DNA from 3 places in the Exiguobacterium sp. s194 genome. Region 2 is predicted to be linked to each of the others. Evidence: riboswitches for the same ligand, from Rfam matches in the RefSeq annotation. Region 2 holds a riboswitch; each other region holds the start of a gene.
The links. A riboswitch is a leader RNA that binds a small molecule or an ion and turns the genes downstream of it on or off. The one in region 2 is predicted to bind S-adenosylmethionine.
Positions count from the first base shown of each region.

Region 1: it holds a riboswitch for S-adenosylmethionine, as region 2 does, so the genes downstream of both, KNP85_RS04065 (Na+/H+ antiporter NhaC family protein) here and KNP85_RS03455 (methionine ABC transporter ATP-binding protein) in region 2, are expected to answer to the same signal.
Region 3: it holds a riboswitch for S-adenosylmethionine, as region 2 does, so the genes downstream of both, msrA (peptide-methionine (S)-S-oxide reductase MsrA) here and KNP85_RS03455 (methionine ABC transporter ATP-binding protein) in region 2, are expected to answer to the same signal.

Region 1 covers NZ_JACSLT010000003.1:43,003-49,890, forward strand. The annotation lists gene KNP85_RS04060 (GGDEF domain-containing protein) at 1-1,573, shown strand, start outside; SAM riboswitch class I at 1,670-1,765, shown strand; gene KNP85_RS04065 (Na+/H+ antiporter NhaC family protein) at 1,818-3,119, shown strand; gene KNP85_RS04070 (TVP38/TMEM64 family protein) at 3,147-3,791, opposite strand; gene trhO (oxygen-dependent tRNA uridine(34) hydroxylase TrhO) at 4,017-4,958, shown strand; gene KNP85_RS04080 (divergent PAP2 family protein) at 5,075-5,500, shown strand; gene KNP85_RS04085 (PucR family transcriptional regulator) at 5,603-6,826, shown strand.
Region 2 covers NZ_JACSLT010000002.1:303,251-310,138, forward strand. The annotation lists gene KNP85_RS03445 (PTS sugar transporter subunit IIC) at 1-988, opposite strand, end outside; gene KNP85_RS03450 (thioredoxin family protein) at 1,176-1,433, shown strand; SAM riboswitch class I at 1,886-1,991, shown strand; gene KNP85_RS03455 (methionine ABC transporter ATP-binding protein) at 2,069-3,097, shown strand; gene KNP85_RS03460 (methionine ABC transporter permease) at 3,087-3,749, shown strand; gene KNP85_RS03465 (MetQ/NlpA family ABC transporter substrate-binding protein) at 3,780-4,613, shown strand; gene KNP85_RS03470 (MDR family MFS transporter) at 4,715-5,929, shown strand; gene sufC (Fe-S cluster assembly ATPase SufC) at 6,102-6,863, shown strand; gene sufD (Fe-S cluster assembly protein SufD) at 6,876-6,888, shown strand, end outside.
Region 3 covers NZ_JACSLT010000005.1:110,423-117,310, reverse strand. The annotation lists gene rlmN (dual-specificity RNA methyltransferase RlmN) at 1-463, opposite strand, end outside; gene KNP85_RS07625 (amidase family protein) at 533-1,936, opposite strand; gene KNP85_RS07620 (hypothetical protein) at 2,048-2,209, shown strand; SAM riboswitch class I at 2,254-2,355, shown strand; gene msrA (peptide-methionine (S)-S-oxide reductase MsrA) at 2,420-2,932, shown strand; gene KNP85_RS07610 (GRP family sugar transporter) at 2,962-3,825, opposite strand; tRNA gene KNP85_RS07605 (tRNA-Ala) at 3,960-4,032, shown strand; gene KNP85_RS07600 (four-helix bundle copper-binding protein) at 4,146-4,478, shown strand; gene KNP85_RS07595 (3'-5' exonuclease) at 4,544-5,110, shown strand; gene KNP85_RS07590 (bifunctional glycosyltransferase family 2/GtrA family protein) at 5,154-6,215, opposite strand; gene KNP85_RS07585 (sodium:calcium antiporter) at 6,319-6,888, opposite strand, start outside.

The sequences.
Region 1 (6,888 bases), on a different contig from region 2:
CGAGCCGTTACCGTTCATCTTGATCGCGTTGCTCGTCATTATTTTTCAAATGGACTCCATTGAACGGAAAGGCGTCTACTTTACCTTTTCAGAAAGTATCGTCTTAATTATTTTTTTATTCTTTGATTTTGAGACAGCGCTGTTCGTCAATCAGATTGGACTACTCGTCTTCCAGTTCGTCAACTTGAAACCGCGCGTCGCGCTTCGACGGTTCCGTTTTACGTATCCGTGGAATGCCATCACGTCATTTTTGGAAATCGCCATCCCGGCCAGTGTCTACTTGGCACTTGGTGGTGTGACCGGTCTCGGATTCTATTCCCAAGACTCGTTCCTTCCGCTTGCCGGTTTGATTATTGCCATCATTTTGAACACGGTCGTCCAAAAGTATCAAGTCGGCTGGTGGTTCCGCGTCGACATCCCGGTCCGCGACTTTTTAAGCATCGCGTTTTACACGTATATCGTCAGTCTCGTCTTCATTTTGGCGGCCTCGCTCTTCCGAGAGACGAACTTGCTCGTCGTCAGCAGTATCGCCGCCGCACTCACGTTCTTTATTAAGCGACTCATCATTCAAAAAGGTCGACAAGACGCCTTCAAATCGTTGATTGAACAATATGATGAAGCAAAAGAAGCCGTATCGCTATCGCAAAGCGAGGCACAAGCCATCGAAGTGTTCCTCAGTCAATGTGAGCGACTCAACGAGTACGATGAAGGGTACGTCGAGTTCAAACTGTTTGATCGCACACTTTACTTTGATTTGAAGACGCGCCAGCCGATCGATCGCCATGTCGTCTTTGAATTACTCGATGCAACCTATCCGAACGAATCCTCGGTCGAGTACGAGATGCGCTTCGAATGGGACGCCCCGCTGTCGAACGAATTTAATGAAGACTATCATAGCTTCATCTCGGTCCGTTCCGAGGAAATCGAAGGAATCCGCACGTGGATTGTGATGACGGGCGAGCACGTCTATGGCTATCCGCCCATCATTCAACGCGAGATTGTCAAACTGCTCAAGTCGTTCAATCGGACGATCAGTCGTTGTCATGAACGCGACCGCCTCTATACCGAGAGCCGGACGGACAGCTTGACGCTGCTTGCCAATGCACGGGCTTTTTATGAATACGGGATTCAACAGATCTCGGACGGCTCGATGTATCCGATTTCCGTCGCGATGCTCGATATCGACTTCTTCAAAAAAATCAACGACACGCACGGTCACCAAGTCGGAGACAGTGTGCTCCAAGAATTCGGTCGCCGCATTCGTCAAGTGCTCCGCACCGAAGACTTTGCCGCCCGTTACGGTGGTGAAGAGTTCATCTTGCTCTTAAACCGTTGTGATGTTGAGGCCGCCGTCGAGATTGCTGAGCGCATCCGTCAACAAATCGAGAACAAACCGTTCCACGTCGATGGAATCGATATACCCGTCACCGCTTCAATCGGTGTCGATACGATTCAGTCGTTCGGCGACAAACGTCTTGACGATACGATTCGTAACGCCGACCGCGCGCTCTACGTCGGCGGTAAATACGCCGGTCGCAACCGCGTCGCCCATTATAATTTCTTAACGACCTGACTCGCCCCCACGTTCATCGCGTGGGGGTTTGCTATTGACAAGCAGATTTGAAACAGGTACGTTAGGGAACGTGTCTTATAACTAAATATCACAACTTTTTTATCAAGAGAGACTGAGGGACTGGCCCGATGACGTCTCGGCAGCGGGTAACCTGTGCCAAATCCAGCGAGCGGTCTGCTCGAAAGATGAAAAAAGTGTTTCTTGTCGAGAGAGCCTTTTTTCAGAAGGCTCTCTTTTTATTTTAATGAATGAGGTGAATCGATTGGAACAACCAACAGCTAACAAATGGGCGCTCTTGCCCTTACTCGTCTTCCTCGTCTTCTTTATCGGGGCAGGCATCTACTATGACGACTTTTATAAATTTCCCGTCTTGATCGCGGCCTTGATTGCCGTCATCGTCGCGGCGATGATGACGAAAGGGAGCGTCACCCAGACGGTCGAACGCGTCGCCCAAGGTGCCGGGAACCCGAGCATCCTCATCATGGTGTTCATCTTCTTGCTCGCCGGTGCGTTTTCAAGCGTCGCCGAAGCAATCGGTGCGATTGACGCGACCGTCAATGCGGCATTGACGTTACTACCGCCCTCGCTCCTATTGAGCGGCCTATTCGTCATCGCAGCCTTCATCTCGATGGCGATGGGTACGTCGACCGGGACGATCGCCGCACTGGCGCCGATCGCTCTCGGCATCCATGAGGAGAGCGGCGTCAATATCGCTATCGCGGCGGCAGCCGTCGTCGGGGGTGCCATGTTCGGAGATAACTTGTCGTTCATTTCAGACACGACGATCGCAGCCGTCCGCACCCAGCGGACGAACATGCGCGACAAGTTCCGCACCAACTTTTGGATCGTCTTGCCGGCAGCCGTCATCACAACGATTTTACTCGCTGTCCTATCGAGCGGAGAATCCACCATCGAGCCGGCGGCGTTTGAATGGTATAAGTTGATTCCGTATCTGGCGGTTATCGTGCTCGCTTTGACGGGAATGAACGTCATCCTTGTCTTGCTCGGCGGCATCGCCCTGACCGGCATCATCGGTCTGTTGGATGGCAGTCTAGCCGTCACCACGTACGTCACCGCCATGGCGGACGGCATGATGGGCATGGCCGAGATTTCACTCCTGACATTGCTCATGGGTGGGCTCGTCGGACTCATCTCGCATAACGGCGGACTCACGTACTTGCGTGACGCGCTCACGTCCCGAATTAAAAGACGGGCCGGCGCGGAGTGGAGCATCGCCGGGCTCGTCAGTGCGACAAACGTCGCGACGGCGAACAACACGATTTCGATTCTCGTGGCTGGGCCGCTCGCCGCGAACATCGCCGACGATTATGACATCGAACGTAAAAAGTCTGCGAGTGTACTCGATATCTTCTCGTGTGGGGTCCAAGGTCTGTTGCCTTACGGGGCACAGCTTCTCATTGCGGCCGAACTGACGAACACGGCATCACCGGCGCTCGTGCCGTATATGTTCTATCCGTTCTTGTTGTTCATTTGCGGAGGATTGGCCATCGCCTTTAACTTCCCGCGTTTCAAAAAACGCGCTTAACGAAAACGACCTTGTGAAGCTGTCGCTTCACAAGGTCGTTTGTCGTTTCGCTTCAAGTTCACGTTTCAGCTGCTCGTTACGTTTTCTGAAGGCACGCCGTTTGAGCAGTTCTTCGAGTCCGCGGCTGATTACCCACAGAACGAACAGCAACAGGACGAGCATAGATAATCGGAACGGGCTTTGGATAAACTCTTCCCACTGGTCACCGATGACAGAGAAAATCAAGACGACGAGCAACTTCCCAAACCCGGCCGCCATAATGAACGTCCGGAGCGGCATTTGGATGAGGGCGAGTAAATACGTAATCAAACTGACCGGAATGAACGGGAGCGAGTAGAGAAACCCGAGCGAGACCGGACTCATATGATTGATGCGTTCGAGCCAATAGACGCCTTGTTTGTGCCTCTCGAGCCATCGCGTCATCGGCTTTCGAAAGACGTAGCGAACAGCTGCAAACACAAGAATCGTCCCGAGCAAACTTCCGACCCACGACAATAACGTCCCGAGCCAAAAACCGTACGTTGCTGCGTTCGCCGAGATGATGAGGACGAGCGGGAGAAATGGAAAGATGGCTTCCAGGAAAGGTGCCCCGAGTCCTGCCCAAGGTCCGCCCGGAAGTCCTTGTAGCCATTCAATCAAGTTTAAAATATATTGTTGGAGTGATGTCAGCATGTCAGTTTCCACCTTCAACTTTCGTTATTCCCTTTTTACCCGATTTCGCTCAGGAAGACGCATCCCCCTGCCCACCGCCGTAAAAAAATAAAAAGTATTTGCGAAATTCCGCTGTGATATCTATCATATAATATGGACTTGTGGTTGCAGGCAAGTCCGTTCGTCGAACGACACAACCCAACGTTCGTTTTCCTGCAAAAAACTGAACACAGGGGAGTAACACACATGGAAACAAAACCAATGCGGGTCTTGCTGTACTATAAGTACGTCAATATCGAAGACCCAGAAACGCTCACACAAGAGCACCTCAAGTATTGCAAGGACCTCGGTATCAAAGGACGCATCTTGATTTCTTCCGAAGGAATCAACGGGACGTGCTCTGGGACTTGGGAACAGACCGAGCAGTACATGAGCGACTTGAAAGCGAACCCGCTATTCAGCGACATCGAGTTCAAAATCGATGAAGTCGAAGAGCATGCGTTCTCGAAAATTTTTGTCCGTCATAAGAAAGAGCTTGTGACGTGGCGCTTTGATGGTGAGTTCGACGTGCCTAAACAGCACGGTGCATACCTCGAACCGGCAGAATGGAAAGAGATGATGAATCGCGACGATGTCGTCATCCTCGACGTTCGTAACAACTACGAGTACGATCTTGGTCACTTTAAAAACGCGATCAAAATCGATGTAGAGGCTTCTCGTTACATGCCAGATTGGCTCGAAGAGAACAAGGACCTCTACGAAGGGAAAACGTTACTCACGTACTGTACCGGAGGCGTCCGTTGCGAGAAATTTACCGCATATATGCGTGACCAAGGTCACGACAACATTTTCCACCTTAAAGGCGGCGTCGCCATGTACGGCAAAGACGAAGCCACGAAAGGCGAAGACTGGGAAGGTGAGCTTTACGTCTTTGACGAGCGCATCAACGTCCCGGTCAACACGGTCAATCCGTCCGTTGTTTCGGAGTGCATGCACTGCGGAACGAAGACGGTCCGCTACGTTAATTGTGCCAACCCGGTGTGTAATGCCCAACACTTCTGTTGTGAAGAGTGTGAACCGAAACAAATGCGTTCATGCTCGAAAGAGTGCCAGGAGCATCCACGTAACCGCTATATCATCGAGAATATCGCGGACAAACTTCAGGAGACTGAAGGCGTCGTCGGGTAACAAAAATCGACCAGAAAGCACTTCGAGCCTATGCTCGAGGTGCTTTTTTGACAGAAACTTTACGTCTAGCCGATGACAGAATCGGGTATAGTGTAGATACCATTGTCAGACAGGAAGTGAATCGATTGCTCTTTAACGAACCTTTACTCGCCGCCTTGCTCGCTTGGTTCATCGCACAAGCAGCCAAGCTCGTAACCGAACTCATTAAAACACGAGATTTTGAATTAGAAATCATGTTTGCCTCGGGTGGGATGCCAAGTTCCCACTCTTCGACCGTCGTCGCCTTAGCGACCGTCATCGGTCGAGTCGAAGGAATCGATTCCAGTATGTTCGCACTCGCCTTGATTTTCGCGACGATCGTCATGTACGATGCGACCGGCGTGCGTCAAGCGGTCGGATTCCAGGCCCGTTTGTTGAACGACTACTTCAAAGGAATCAAGCACGAGACACCCATCTTAAATGAGCTGGTCGGTCATACCCCGTTCCAAGTCATCGTCGGGGCTTTACTCGGTCTCGTGGTCGGACTGTTTTTCCCAATTTAATGTGAATGATGCAGGCATGTCGTTCCCTCCTTCTAAAAACTCACCATCTTTTTGTGAACTTTCACAACAGAGACGGTATAGTGAAAGAGAGGAGGAATCGACATGCCTTTTTTGCAGAAATCTTATGAGTCGCTCGATACGCTCGCCGAAGCAATCGGACAAGCGATTCGGGCCCCCATCACGATTGAGAATCGACACCATCAGTTACTGGCCTATAGCACCCACCCCGACTCGACGGACCCGGCACGAATCGCGACGATTATCGGCCGCCGTGTCCCGGAAGCGGTCATCGAGGACTTGTGGGAAAGTGGAATCCTTCAAGAAGTGATCGACCGCGACGAACCGGTCGTCATCCCGGCCCGAATGGCCGTCGGTCTCGGTGAGCGGGCGGCCGTCGTCATCAAGCAACAAGGTGACGTGCTCGGTTACATTTGGAGCCTGGCCCGAACGACGCCGTTCTCAGAACAGGAACTCACCGTCCTACAGGAAGGGGCAAACATCGCCAAAAAATTGTTGATGACCATCGCGATGCACGAACGGCGCATCGACGCCGAATTGGAACGCTTCTTTTTAGAAGTGCTGGCCACTCCCGTTTTATCGCCATCCCACCGCGACCGCTTGAATGAGCTCGCACCGATTGCCGTCGCCAGCCGTCTCACCGTGATTGAATGTGCCCAGCCGGTCACCCCCCAACTGGCGGAACGACTGTTTTATGTATTGGCGACCCAGCAAGCGATTGAAGTCGTCCTGCACGCGATCGATGGCCAGCAGTTACTCGTCTGGCATTATATGAAATCGGACCTGGCCGAGGAAGAAACTGCGCTCTTGCAGTGGGCCGACCGCTTTGAAACGCAGCTCCGAGACAAGTTCATTGAAGCGGAGCCGCGCCTTGGCATCAGTCGACGCTTTTTTGAGAGCGACATGCTCTATGCGGCGATGGAAGAAGCACGACGCGTCACGTCGCTTCGCCGAAAGTTCCCGTATGAGCTTGCGACATCGCGCACGTTCGAACAGATCGGAATTTATCAGCTCGTACCCGATTTGGCCCGACGCATCGGGCTTCGTCTCGAGACGCATCCGACCATCGAGCGCCTACAGGCGTATGATGTCACACATCATACCGAGCTCGTCACGACGCTCGAATGGTATTTCTATTTTGATGGGAACGTCAAGCGTGTCGCCGCTCATCTTCACATCCATCCGAATACCGTGCTCTACCGGATTCGGCGGATTGAAGAACTGACGAACATCACACAAGTCTCGCTCCCTGAACGGGCCGCCGTTTATCTTGCCATTAAGGCCGGTCAATACCGCCAAGACGATTAACGCCTACTTTGTGTTTTTTCACAAAGTGGGCGTTATCACTTTTAGAATCCATGCTAAAGACA
Region 2 (6,888 bases):
ACAGAATCCCGAGTGCGATTGGGATGAGCCCGAACAAGACGACGACAAGCATGACGTTCCAGAGCGCGAATCCTCCCGGCATCAAATGCAAGGCGTTGACCGGACCGATTAGACCCGAGACGCCGAATCCGGCACTGATTGGCGTGCCTTCAATCCGAAGGATACCTGCGAGCGCTCCGAGAATGGCCGCATTGGCGAGCACCGGCAACATCATGATCGGACGACGGACGAAGTTCGCCATTTGAATCTTCGGTGAGCCGAGGAAGTGGGCGATCGACGTTCCGGTCGCGTTCATCTGCCAGCCAGCGATGGCGAGACCGAAGCCGGCAGCGACGACGCCAAGGTTGGCGGCCCCGGCAGCGACACCAGAAAGGCTGATGGCTGTGGCAATTCCGACCGTCGAGATTGGCGATACGATGATGAGCGAGAACGCCATCGCGATTAACATGCCCATCACGATCGGTTGCAGTTCAGTCATCGTCATGATGATCGTTCCGACGTACGTCGTAATCTGTGAGATGTAAGTGAGTAGGAACGCGCCGATGCCTCCCGCGACGACGATGACCGTCATCGGCAAGACGAGCACCGTGTATGTCTTCAAGCGTGGCGACAACTGCATGACGAGGAACGTCGCGAGAGCGGCCGTCACACCGGCCGTGATGACGTCACCGATTCCGGCCATGAGGAACGCGCCTTCCTCGACGCGGATGGCGCCACTTCCGACCTGGGTCGCGATGCCGATCGTCCCGGCCTCGAGCGCCGATCGTCCGAACTGCATGGCGACGGCGACACCGATGATGACCGGTAAGAGGCGCATCGCAATCGTCGTCGCATCTAAGATGAACTGCAAGGACGGAAAATACGGCAAGATGGCTTTCGTTAATTCACCGAGCAAAGCGCTCGGGATGAGGGCGATGAGAATGGCAAGACTGAGGCCGTTCAAGACGTTCATTAAAAATTGTTTTCCGGTAAGCTTCTCTTCCGTCATTGGGGATTCACCTGTCCTTTTCTACTGGTTTGCTGTTATGTACAAAAGCGATAAAGTTAATGACCATACTATGCCTCTTTCTGCAGAGCGTCAACAAGAAATGTTGAAATGTTCAGAATTTTCCATTTGAGCACAACTTTTGAACCGACTGGGTCGGATTCATATACTTAGAAGAGAGGTGAGCAAAATGATGACAGACGGATTCTTATATATATACGCCCCAATGTGCGGTACATGCGCCGTGGCCGAGCGGATGCTCTCGGTCGTCGAGGCGGTCGACCCAGAATTGAAGATTGAAAAACGCGATGCCAACTTTATCCCGAACGAACTCGAGGCGTATCAGGTTATGAGTGTCCCGGCGCTATTGAAGCTGGAGAATGGCCAAGTTCGCGATCGTTTGTACGCGTTTCAAAACGTCCAGCACGTCCTATCTTTCGTTAAATGAGATAGGATGATTAGAATAATCTGAAAATTTTAAATAATCAGTTGACACAGAAAGTTCACGAATGATATATTCATTACAACATCTTACTTGAACACAACATAGGACGAGATTTTCCCGTCATCAAGACGTTTTCGAACAACCGCTGCATGAGCTTACGCGATTTCAGGTGGACCTTCCCTTCGATTGTCCCCCAAAAAAATCAAGCGTCGGGGCACCGGTCGCGTAATTGCATGGTCCGTTCGAAGACCGAGTGATGGTTGGGTAAAAATCCCCCATATAAGGATGAATGCTCTGATCGGGCAAAAGAGGTTCATCTATGGGTTGTCCTTCAGTGACTCAAGGTGCTACGTTCTGTGTCATCCTCGGATGGCACCTTTTTTATTTTTTCGCATAAAATAGTTTGACATGAAAATAATATGTCGCTATGATAAGGCTAATCGAATACGCAACCACTCTTATCAAGAGAGGCTGAGGGACTGGCCCTATGACGCCCAGCAACCGCGGAGCAATCCGAAATGGTGCTAATTCCAGCAAGGTGTATACCTTGGAAGATGAGAGCAATCGTTGTCCGTACGATAAAGTACGCACGTTTGCTCAAACGTGCGTACTTTTTTTGTTGTCAGGAGGGAAATGGATTGATTCAACTACGCAATGTGGCCAAATGGTTCGACACGAAAAACGGTCGGGTCCAGGCGGTCGATGATGTGTCGCTTACGATCGAAAGCGGCGAAATTTTTGGAATAATCGGATATTCAGGTGCGGGGAAGTCGACGCTCATCCGCTTGCTCAACCGACTCGAGGCACCGTCAAGCGGTGAAATCGTGGTCGCCGGCAGCGAGCTGACGAAACTCACACCAAAGGAACTACGCGGGGTACGTAAAAACGTCTCGATGGTGTTCCAACACTTCAACTTGTTATGGTCGCGCACAGTCGCTGAGAACATCAGCTTCCCGCTCGAACTCATCGGGGTACCGGCGAGCGAGCGCAAACGCCGCGTCCAAGAACTCGTCGAGCTCGTCGGACTCGCCGGACGAGAAGACAGCTATCCGTCACAACTATCGGGCGGCCAAAAGCAGCGAGTCGGGATAGCCCGTGCGCTCGCTACGAATCCAGAAGTGCTCCTCTGCGATGAAGCGACGAGCGCACTCGACCCGAAGACGACGGATTCGATTCTCGAACTGCTCGTCAGCATCAACAAGAAACTCGGTTTGACGATCGTCCTCATCACCCATGAGATGCACGTCATCCAAAAGATTTGTCACCGTGTCGCCGTCATGGAGGCCGGAAAGGTCGTCGAGACCGGGCAAGTCGCCGACGTGTTCCATCACCCGGAACAGCCAATCACGAAAGAGTTCGTCAAACAGATCGGCGCGGTCGAAGACATGTCGCTCACGTTCGAACATTTGAAAGCTCGTTATCCGAGCGGTCAAATCGTCAAGCTCAAATTCTTGAACGAAACGGCCGAACAACCGATTCTGTCGGAAGTGTTGAAGCAGCATGACATCGGCTTCAACATCATCGGCGGAAACGTGACGCAGTCACAAGTCGGTGCCCTCGGGACATTATTCATCCAATTGATCGGAGAGCCGGCTGAAGTCGAGCGGGCCATCGCCTCAATCCGATCACAGGCAGTGGAAGTGGAGGTAGAAAGCGATGTTTCCTAATGTAGATTGGCAAGTCATGTTAGAACAGACGTGGGAGACGCTCTATATGACGCTCGTCGCCGGAGCCGCGACGTTCGTCATCGGTCTCGCCCTCGGGATGCTCCTATATGTCACAAACGAGCCGCTCATGATGAAGAACCGTCCGATTTACACGGTCATCAGCGCGGTCGTCAACATCTTCCGGTCGATCCCGTTCATCATTTTGATTATCTTGCTCATCCCGTTCACGTTACTCGTCGTCGGGACGATGCTCGGGTCAACGGCAGCACTGCCGGCACTGATCATCGGTGCGGCCCCGTTCTATGCTCGGATGGTCGAGCTCGCGCTTCGCGAAGTCGACCGCGGCGTCATCGAGGCGGCTGAGTCGATGGGTGCGACAAAATGGCAGATCGTCTATAAAGTATTGTTCCCAGAAGCATTGCCGGCCATCGTGTCAGGCATCACGGTCACGATCGTCGCGATCGTCGGTTACACGGCGATGGCAGGGGTCGTCGGCGGTGGAGGACTCGGGAACTTGGCGTTCCTCGAAGGATTCCAGCGTTCACAAAGTGACGTCACGTTCGTCGCGACCGTCTTAATCTTGGTCATCGTCTTCGTCATTCAGTTCATCGGCGATCGACTCGTATCTGTAATTGATAAGCGTTCTGCTTAATCTAAATAGAAAATTTGGAGGGGTTTTATAATGAAATCATGGAAAACAGTACTCGGTTTAACGGCAGCTTCAGCACTTACGATTCTCGCGGCTTGCGGCGGTGGGGATTCAGAATCAGGTTCAGGCGATGACAAGACACTCGTCGTCGGCGCATCAAACGTCCCGCACGCTGAGATTTTAGAGCACGTCCAAGACGAATACGAAGAGAAGGGCTATACGCTCGAAATCAAGAAGTTCCAAGACTACGTCCTCCCGAACAAGACGCTCGCAGACGGGGAGTTGGACGCGAACTACTTCCAACACGAGCCGTACCTCGAGTCGCAAATGGCTGAAAACAAAGACTACAAATTCGCTTCAGCCGGCGGCGTTCACATCGAGCCGATCGGTGTGTACTCGAAAGACTACGCGTCACTCGATGAGCTTCCAGAAGGCGCTGAAATCATCATGAGTTCGTCGGTCGCTGACCACGGACGTATCCTCACGATGCTTCAATCTGAAGGGTTGCTCACACTCGCAGACGGCAAGACAACGGACGCGACGGTTTCAGACATCGTCGACAACCCGAAAAACTTGGAGTTCAAGACGGACGTCGAAGCGGCACTTCTCCCGCAAGCGTTCAACAACGGTGAAGGGGACGCGGTCCTCATCAACACGAACTACGCGATTGATGCCGGCCTCAACCCACTCGAAGACGCAATCGCTCTCGAAGGTGAAGATTCACCTTACGTCAACTTGATCGTCACACGTGAAGGCGACGAAGATGATGAGCGCGTCAAAGCACTCCTTGAAGTCCTCACGTCAGAAGAGACACAACAGTGGATCTTGGATGAGTACAAAGGTGCGGTCGTACCGGTCAAACAATAATTTCGTCAAGGCCCGGGCTATCCCGGGCCTTTTTTATTTGGAGTAGTTTTGGTTCACCAATAGAAGTACACTACATATATGTAGGAAAAGGGGGGATCCGGATGAACATACGACACATTCATCCGCTGACGCTGGGTGTCTTGTTTGGCACATTTTTTGCCCGGCTGTCGACATTTTTTGTTATGCCGTTTTTTGCGATTTATCTCGCGACGCTCGGTTTCTCGGCGAGTGTCATCGGGACGGTGTTCGCCATCTCGGCGCTATCGGGTCTGTTCATGAGCTTTTTCGGGGGAACGCTGTCTGACCGGTACGGGCGCAAACAGTTGATGCTGATCGGCATCGTCTTGAACGCCTTGACGTTCAGCGGCTTCGCGCTCGTGACAGAATTATTTTGGTTTTACATATTTTCGGTACTCATGGGTGTGTCGCGGTCGTTCCTCGAACCGGCGTCTCGCGCGCTCATCAGCGATACGACGCAGCCGGACCAGCGCGTCATCGTCTATAACGTCCGCTACTTTTTAATCAATATCGCGGCGGCGATTGGGCCATTGCTCGCGGTCGTTTTGTCGCTCACCGGCGCAAAGAGCGCCTTCTTCGTCGTGACGGGCGTTTACGTGATGTACGGACTCGTCATTTCGACGCTGTTCCGAAAGTATCCGTTCGAGGAAGGGGACGGCGTCAAAGTCCGGCCGCGCTTGACGGAGACGTTCCGTGTGTTACAACAAGATAAGACGTTCCGCTTCGTCATCATCGGGATGATTTTTGCCATCATCGGCTATAGTCAGTTCAATGCGACGTTGCCACAGTTCATCGCTTTCCATGACGGATTCAGTGACGGCTCACGTTTGTTCGCCTATCTATTGACGGTCAATGCGATCACCGTCCTTGTCGTCCAATATCCGATTATGCGATTCGGGATGCGGGTCTCACCGATCAAGTCACTCTTCTTCGGTGTCGCCACACTGTCGTCGGGACTCCTCCTGATCGGCTTCGCGACCGAGACGTGGATTTTATTCGTCGCGATGGTCATCTTCACGGTCGGAGAGGTGCTCATGTTCACGATGACGGACGTGTTGACGGACGAATTGGCACCGGCCCATCTGCGCGGGACGTATTTCGGGGCGATGGGATTGACGGCGCTCGGTCAGACGATTGGCCCCGTCATCGGGGGAGTGTTGCTTGATGGATTCGATAATGCAGCGTTGCCAGTGTTTGGAAGCTTGGCCGTATTGACGGCGTGCGGCGCCTTCTTCTTCGCCGGCGCCTTGAAAGAACGGAAAGCAAGTTTGGCGTTAACCGAGGAAAAAGTTGGATAATGTCTTGATTTCCCGATATTCTCATTCTCAACATTTATGTTTTATTGAGAATGAATAATAAGGTGAGTCGCTTGAAATAAAAAATTGCCTAGATTAAGATTAGAATATATCTAATCTACGCCAAAAATGGCGAGAAAACGGAAGGGGTATCCGAATGTCTAACGTACCACACATGAAAATTGATGACCTCCGCGTCTCAATCGAAGGAAAAGAGATCGTCAAAGGTCTTAATCTTGAAATTAAAGGTGGCGAAATTCACGCCATCATGGGTCCTAACGGAACGGGTAAATCAACACTCGCATCGGCACTTATGGGTCATCCATTGTATGAAGTAACAGGCGGAAGCGTCGATTTGAACGGTGAAGACGTACTCGAGATGGAAGTCGACGAGCGCGCGCAAGCCGGAATGTTCCTCGCGATGCAGTATCCTGCTGAAATCAGTGGTGTCACGAATGCCGATTTCTTGCGTTCAGCAATCAACTCGCGCCGTGAAGAAGGCCAAGAAATCTCGCTCATGAAGTTCATCCGTGAACTCGATGCGAAGATGGACGTCCTTGAAATCCCTTCAGCAATGGCACACCGTTATTTAAACGAAGGTTTCTCAGGCGGAGAGAAAAAACGTAACGAGATTCTTCAGATGATGATGATCAAACCGAACATCGCCATCCTCGATGAGATTGACTCAGGTCTTGACATCGATGCGCTCAAAGTCGTCGCGAAAGGCGTCAACGAAATGCGCAACGAAGAGTTCGGCTGCTTGATCATCACGCACTATCAACGTCTCCTCAACTATATCGAGCCAGACTTTGTTCACATCATGATGGACGGGAAAATCGTCATGTCAGGTGGCAAAGAGCTTGCACAACGACTCGAAGCAGAAGGTTACGACTGGGTGAAGCAAGATCTTGGAATGACAGTAGACACAGAAGCGTAAGGAGGCTGTACGATGACCGTACAAT
Region 3 (6,888 bases), on a different contig from region 2:
GACTGACGCGGGCACCTTCCCCGACCTCGTCCAAATAATGTTGCACGGTCATGATCTGTTCGACGACTTCGCCGGCCGTCAAATCGCGCGTCTTCTTCAAGAGACCGCTCGCACAGAAGCTACAGCCGATGTTGCAGCCGACTTGCGTCGTCACACAGACCGAACGTCCGTATTTGTGACGCATGAGCACCGTCTCGATATAGTGTCCGTCATGCAGTTTAAGTAAAAATTTGACCGTCCCGTCGCCCGCTTCTTGTTTGACGAACAGGTCTTGCGTCGAGATGACGTATTCGGCGGCGAGCGCCTCACGTACCTCGGCCCGTACCGAGATGTCCTCGATGTGCTTGACTCGGTCGATATAGAGCGAGTCCCAGATTTGTCTAGCGTGGAAGGCGCTGTATCCCCAAGAGACGCACGCTTCCGTCAGCTGATCGAATGTCAGCCCGTATATAGATGGTTTCATTGCTATCTGTCCTTTCTTCAATCCACATACGTACCATTGTAGCGGACGTGGACGACCGGTGCAACGTTCTTATAACGGTGGGACGGGACGTGTCACGTGACGCTCGAACGCATAGGCGAGACGAATCAAGTCGCGTTCGGCATAGCTCGTCCCGGTGAATGATAGACCGAACGGGGCCCCGCTCGCCTTCAAGCGATACGGGATCGTGACGGTCGGATGGCCGGCTTTCGCCGCCATGTCATAATTGTGGTCATGCGGCAAGACGAGCGCATGAAGTTCCTGCTCGGCCAACAATCGGTCGATGCCGTCCGTCTTGGCGTGATAGACGTCGTCGAGGCGGCGCATCAAATAGGCGTCCTCAATCAAGCGACCCGATTGTTCGTTCGCTTTCTCGAACGTCTTCTGTCCGTGCGGAATCGTCTCCGGATGACTGTTGTTCCAATTAATCAAATCCGACAACGTCTCATACGGGAGCTTCGTCGAGGCGAGATACGCCTCGATTCCGAGCTTGAACTCATGATACAGGATATCCCCTTGGTCGAGCCCTGCTTTCGACGGCAGTTCGACGGTGACGACCTCGATGCCGCTCTGTTTCAGCAATGCGATTGCTTCGTCGTAGAGCACCTGCTCTTCTTCCGACAAATCGGTCTTGACGACGCCGACACGCATCCCGACTGCTTGCCGCTCATCGAGACAAGTCCGGTAAGGCGGACCGGCCGGAAGATGCGCCGTCGCTGGGTCAGCGGGATCTTCCCCGACCATCGCCTCAAGGGCGAGCACCGCATCCCGGAGTGTCCGTGCCATCGGGCCGGCCGTGTCTTGCGACCGGGAGATCGGGATGATGCCGCTGCGGCTAATCAACCCGACGGTCGGTTTGATACCAACGATTCCGTTATGGACGCTCGGGTGGATAATCGAGCCGCTCGTCTCGCTGCCGACGGCGAGCAACGTCAAGTTGGCCGCGACCGCTGACGCCGAACCTGAACTCGACCCTCCGACATCGAGCTTGTCCCCATATGGATTGAGCGTCTGGCCACCGACCCCACTCCAGCCGTTCGGCATGCCCTCGGTCAAAAAGTTGGCCCATTCGGACAAGTTCGCTTTCCCGAGGATGATGGCCCCGCTCGCGCGCAGGCTTTGGACGAGATGGGCGTCCCGGCCGGCGAAGTGATGCGCGAGGGCGACGGCCCCGGCCGTCGTCTTCATCAATCCGGCCGTCTCGACATTGTCTTTAATCAACACCGGGATGCCGAGCAACGGCAAGCGGTCACCTCGTCGAAACGCCCGGTCGGCCGCCTCGGCCTCGAACAAGGCGTCCGGGTTCACTTGAATGACCGCTCTCAGCTTATCGTTCAACTGGGCGATTCGAGTCAAATAATAGGCCGTCACGTCACGCGCCGTGAACGTTCCTTCTTTATATCCGCGATGGGCGGTCTCGATATCGAGTTCGAAACATGTGTTTGGTTCAGTCATATAGATTCCTCCTTTGGTCACTCGATGGTATTCGCTATCGCCACATGATTTCCTGTTTTCGTTCGCCAACGAATATGTAACTTGGTACACTGAAAGAAAAGGGAGGTTACTATGAACCGTTCGTACGTTCTCGTCTTATTGTCCGTCTTTGCCTTGTTCTTCTTACAGCTATATGCCGGGGACGCTCCGTATACGCTACCGCTCTCCATCGTCCTCGTCATCTTGATTCTCGGCGCCACCTTGGTCCAACTTCGACGCAAACCAAACCGTTGACGCCGCTTCAAATCTGATGGTATGATGCTCTCACCAACTACATATCGATATCTCGAGTGAACGAGAGACCTGGCTCTATGACTTCACAGCAACCTGCTTCGGCAAGGTGCTACTTCCAGCAAGGCAGTTTGCCTTGGCCGATATGACAGAGCGCTCATGTCGATGACATGGGCGCTTTTTTTTGGAAATGAACATGAGGGGGACTTATTAATGGAAAAAGCAACATTCGCAGGCGGCTGTTTTTGGTGCATGGTGACGCCGTTCGAGGAACAACCTGGCATCGAGTCAATCGTATCCGGTTATACGGGAGGTCACGTCAATGACCCGACGTATGAACAAGTGAAGACAGGGACGACGGGACACTATGAGGTCGTCGAGATCACGTTCGACCCGACGCTGTTCGCTTATGAACGACTGCTCGAACTATATTGGATTCAGACCGACCCGACCGATGACGGCGGCCAGTTCCAAGACCGCGGCAGCCAATATGCGCCGGCCATCTTCTATCATACGGAAGACCAACGCGTGAAAGCAGAACAGAGTCGCGACGCGCTCGCGGCGAGCGGACGCTTCAAACAGCCGATTGTCACGAAGATTCTACCGGCCGACACGTTCTATCCGGCCGAGGAATATCATCAAGACTTCCATAAAAAAAATCCGGCCCACTATAAAGAGGACCGGAAGAAATCTGGGCGCGACGCATTCATCGAGCAAGCCTGGTAAACAAAAGACGGGTCGTCTGACCCGTCTTTTTAGCTCTTGGCAATCCCGAGCATGAATCCGGCCACGACGATGAGCCCGATTCCCATAAAGACGAAGACCCGTTCTTTCGTCGTCTTCTCTTCTTTCAATAGATAAATCCCGCCGAGCGTCGCCACGACGACGTTCAATTGGGACAAGGCGAATGACGTCGCGATGCCGACCTCACCGCTTGACACGAACAGCCCGAAGTTCCCGATCCCCCAAGCGAGACCGGCCAAAATGTTTTTGAACGTCTTCGGGTCGAACTTCTTCACATCTTTCTCACGCAGGCTGAACAAGAGCGCCGCGACGAACATCCCGACCGACTGCGGCAAGATGGCCGTGATGCCGTCGACCTCGAAATAGTTCGTCAAGACGGCATACGTCACATAACCGATACTCGACACGAGCAGGACGAGCAAACCTTTCTTCAAGGCGCCGCTGCTATCGCCATCTTTTTGTTGTTGGTATGACGTCAGTGCCGCCCCGATGATAATCAACACGAGCGCAGAAAAGCCGAGCCACAACTCGGTCGTCGTCTTCCAATCGCCGAGCACGATGACCCCGAACAACGACGTCCCGACGAGTTGCATCCCGGTGCTGATCGGCATCGCTTTCGATACACTTAAAATTTGGAACGACTGGAACTGTAAATATTGCCCGAGTGCCCAGAACACACCAGATATGAAGCCGGTCACGATTGCGAGCGTCGTGAACTCCGGATTGAAGACGAGTGCGATGATGACCGCCATCACCATCGCCCCAATCGTCGTCCCGATTAACTGTTGAATCGGCTTGCCGCCGACTTTCGAGACGATGAGTGGGATACTCCCCCACATCAAGGCAGGTAAGAGTGCGAGTAAAATCATTTCCATAGATAACACCTGCTTTCGTAGAATAACATTACCCATGATTTTCCCACGTTTACGCCCGATTAAACTTTGTTCAAAAAAATTTAAAAATACCCATTGCCAAATGTTTTACTAGGATGATATAATAATTTTCGAACGGGGCATTAGCTCAGCTGGGAGAGCGCCACGCTGGCAGCGTGGAGGTCAGCGGTTCGAGCCCGCTATGCTCCATTATGGAAGTCACCACTCATTTGAGGGGTGACTTTTTTGCGTCTCCGCCCGGTTTAAGTCACCTGGTAGCGGGTAATGATTGTAAGACATCATTATTCTAAGGGGGACTTACTATGGATCGTGCCTCTGTCGAAGAGACCATTTTAGCCGTCATCGACTGTATGCGGGCAAGCAATCACTGTTTCTCAAAATGTTTACAAGAAGAGGATTTATTGATGGTCGCCGAGTGTATCCGGCTGACGAAAGAATGTTCGGAAGTGTGTGCGCTCGCCTTGAACGCGCTCGAGACCGATTCGGCTTTCACCAAACCGATTGCTGCACTCTGCGCCCAGGTGTGCGACACGTGCGCCGTCGAATGTGGCCGCCATTTGCATGACCATTGCCAACGTTGTTCCGAAGCGTGTCTCCGCTGTGCCGAGGCGTGTCGCAACCTCGTGGCCGCATAATCGCTTTTTAGTCTAACGATATGTTAGACTTTTTTTATACTTGTTTTATGAGAAAGGGACCGATTATGTCACATTCAATTCTTGCCATCGACGTCGAGACGGCCAACCGCGATAGTCGCAGCATCTGCTCTGTCGGCTGGAGCCTACTCGTCGACGGTGAAATCATCGAGACGAACCAACTACTCGTCAATCCAGAAGAAGACTTTGACGCAGGCAATATCCGCGTCCACGGCATCCGGCCGAGCGACGTCTGGGACGCTCCAGCCTTACCCGAGGTGCTTGAACAGCTCTATCCGACGCTGCGGGATGTCGACCTCGTCATGGCGCACAATGCCTCATTTGATATGGGCGCTTTCAAGAAAGCGATCGCCAAATATGATTTATATACGTTTCCGACGATCGAGTACGGCTGTACCGTCAAGCTGTCGAGAAAACTGTATCCTGGACTGCCGAATCACAAGCTGAACACGATGGCGGAATATTTGAACGTCCCGTTCATCCATCACGATGCGGCTGAAGATGCCCGTGTCTGCGCATTGCTCATGCGCGACATGATGCAAAAGACCGGGATACATGACCCGCGTGAACTGCACCGCTATACATCGGTCAAGATCGGGAAGCTCGCCTATTGAACCATATGCATGCCAGACAGGCCAAGACACTCGTCTTGGCCTGTTACCGTTTAAAGATCCATCTTTTTTGGACATAATAACTGACGACGAACAAAAGGCTGTCGACAAACACTTTAATCCACACTTCCCCGTCCCGAAACAACAGGAACAATACATAGACGAGACCGGCCGACAACGCCATCTGCAAGCCGACGAGACCGAAGTATTTCGGCATCGCCCGTCTCGCTTTCGACTCGAATACGACTTTTCGATTCACCACGTAATTGAATAAGGACGAGATGATGCGGGCCAATACCGTCGCAATCAAGACATGAGTCGTCTCGAACCACGGATTCAATAAAAAGATGAACAAGGCATAGGCGCCGATATCTAATAAAAATGAGGCGACCGAGGATAACGAATAGGCTAAAAACATGCGATAAATCAGAATCGAGTCGATGACCGGGCGAAAATGGGATGAGGCGTTCTCGGCCACATACACGGTTTGAATCGGAATCTGTTGAATCGGGACTTGCCAACGTTTCGTGAACGTCAACATGTTCATCTCGAACTCATAGCGGTTCCCGGGCACGTCGAGCAACTGTTCCGCATAGCGCAACGGAACGGCCCGCAGACCGGTCTGGGTGTCTTTCAGTCGAAGCCCGCTGCCGACGAGCATGACACCACGTGTCATCTGGTTCCCGAATCGGCTTCGGAACGGAATATGCGCACCAGAAAAATCACGACATCCCATGACCAGATGGTGCGGCCGTTGAACCCCTGCTTCATACAAGCTTTTTACATCCTCCGGCAGATGTTGTCCGTCCGCATCGACGGTGATGACACCATGCGTACCGGGGAATCGTTCGACGACGTGACGAATCCCCGTCTTCAACGCCGCACCCTTGCCTTGATTCCGTTCATGGACGAGAACAGTCGTCACCCACTTCCCGACCTCATCGAAGACAGTTTGGGATGGCTCGACACTCCCATCGTTCACGACGATGACATGGACAAATCCCGTCTCTTTCAGCTCGCGCACAAGTGTGACGAGCGCTTGATCCGGATTATAGGCTGGGATTAAAACGACATACTCATCTAAACGTTCTACGGAATGCATTTGCATCGCCACCCCTCCTTCCCTCCTTCTATACCCAAGACGATGAAAAGTGATTCCTCGGACCGCGGTAAACAAAAAAACACGGTGTCTCGGAGGACACCGTGCCAGATTAACCGATGAAGATGAAGTAAGACGAAGCGAAGTAGACGAGCACGACAAGCGCCGATGGCAAGATGTAACGCAGTTTCGACGTCACATCTTTGCGAAGAAGCGTATACATGACCAACACCGACAAAATCGTGATTCCGATTGCCGTCACCAAGTGAGACGCAGCTACGTCGGCCAAAATCGAGCCGTTTCGGTAAAACACGTCTGACATGGCGATAATGAGCATGTTGAAGACGTTACTTCCTAAAATCGAACCGAACGCCAAGTTGACGTTACGGAGTTTCAAGGCGACAAATACCGATACCGCCTCTGGAAGCGAAGTCGTCGCGGCAATCAAGAAACTGCCGACAAAGCTTGAACCGAGGCCGGTGACGACGGCGATTTGATCACCTAACACAGATAGCGCCGTCCCTGCCGCCATGATGACGAGTGCGGCGATGATGAAACCGACGATCGCACGTTTGACCGTGATCGAACTCGTCGCACTGGCACCGACTTTTTGAACCGCCTCGTGGGCAGCTTCCCGCTCAACGGCAGGTTGTTGCGGGCGTTTTCCGATATAGTAAATCCC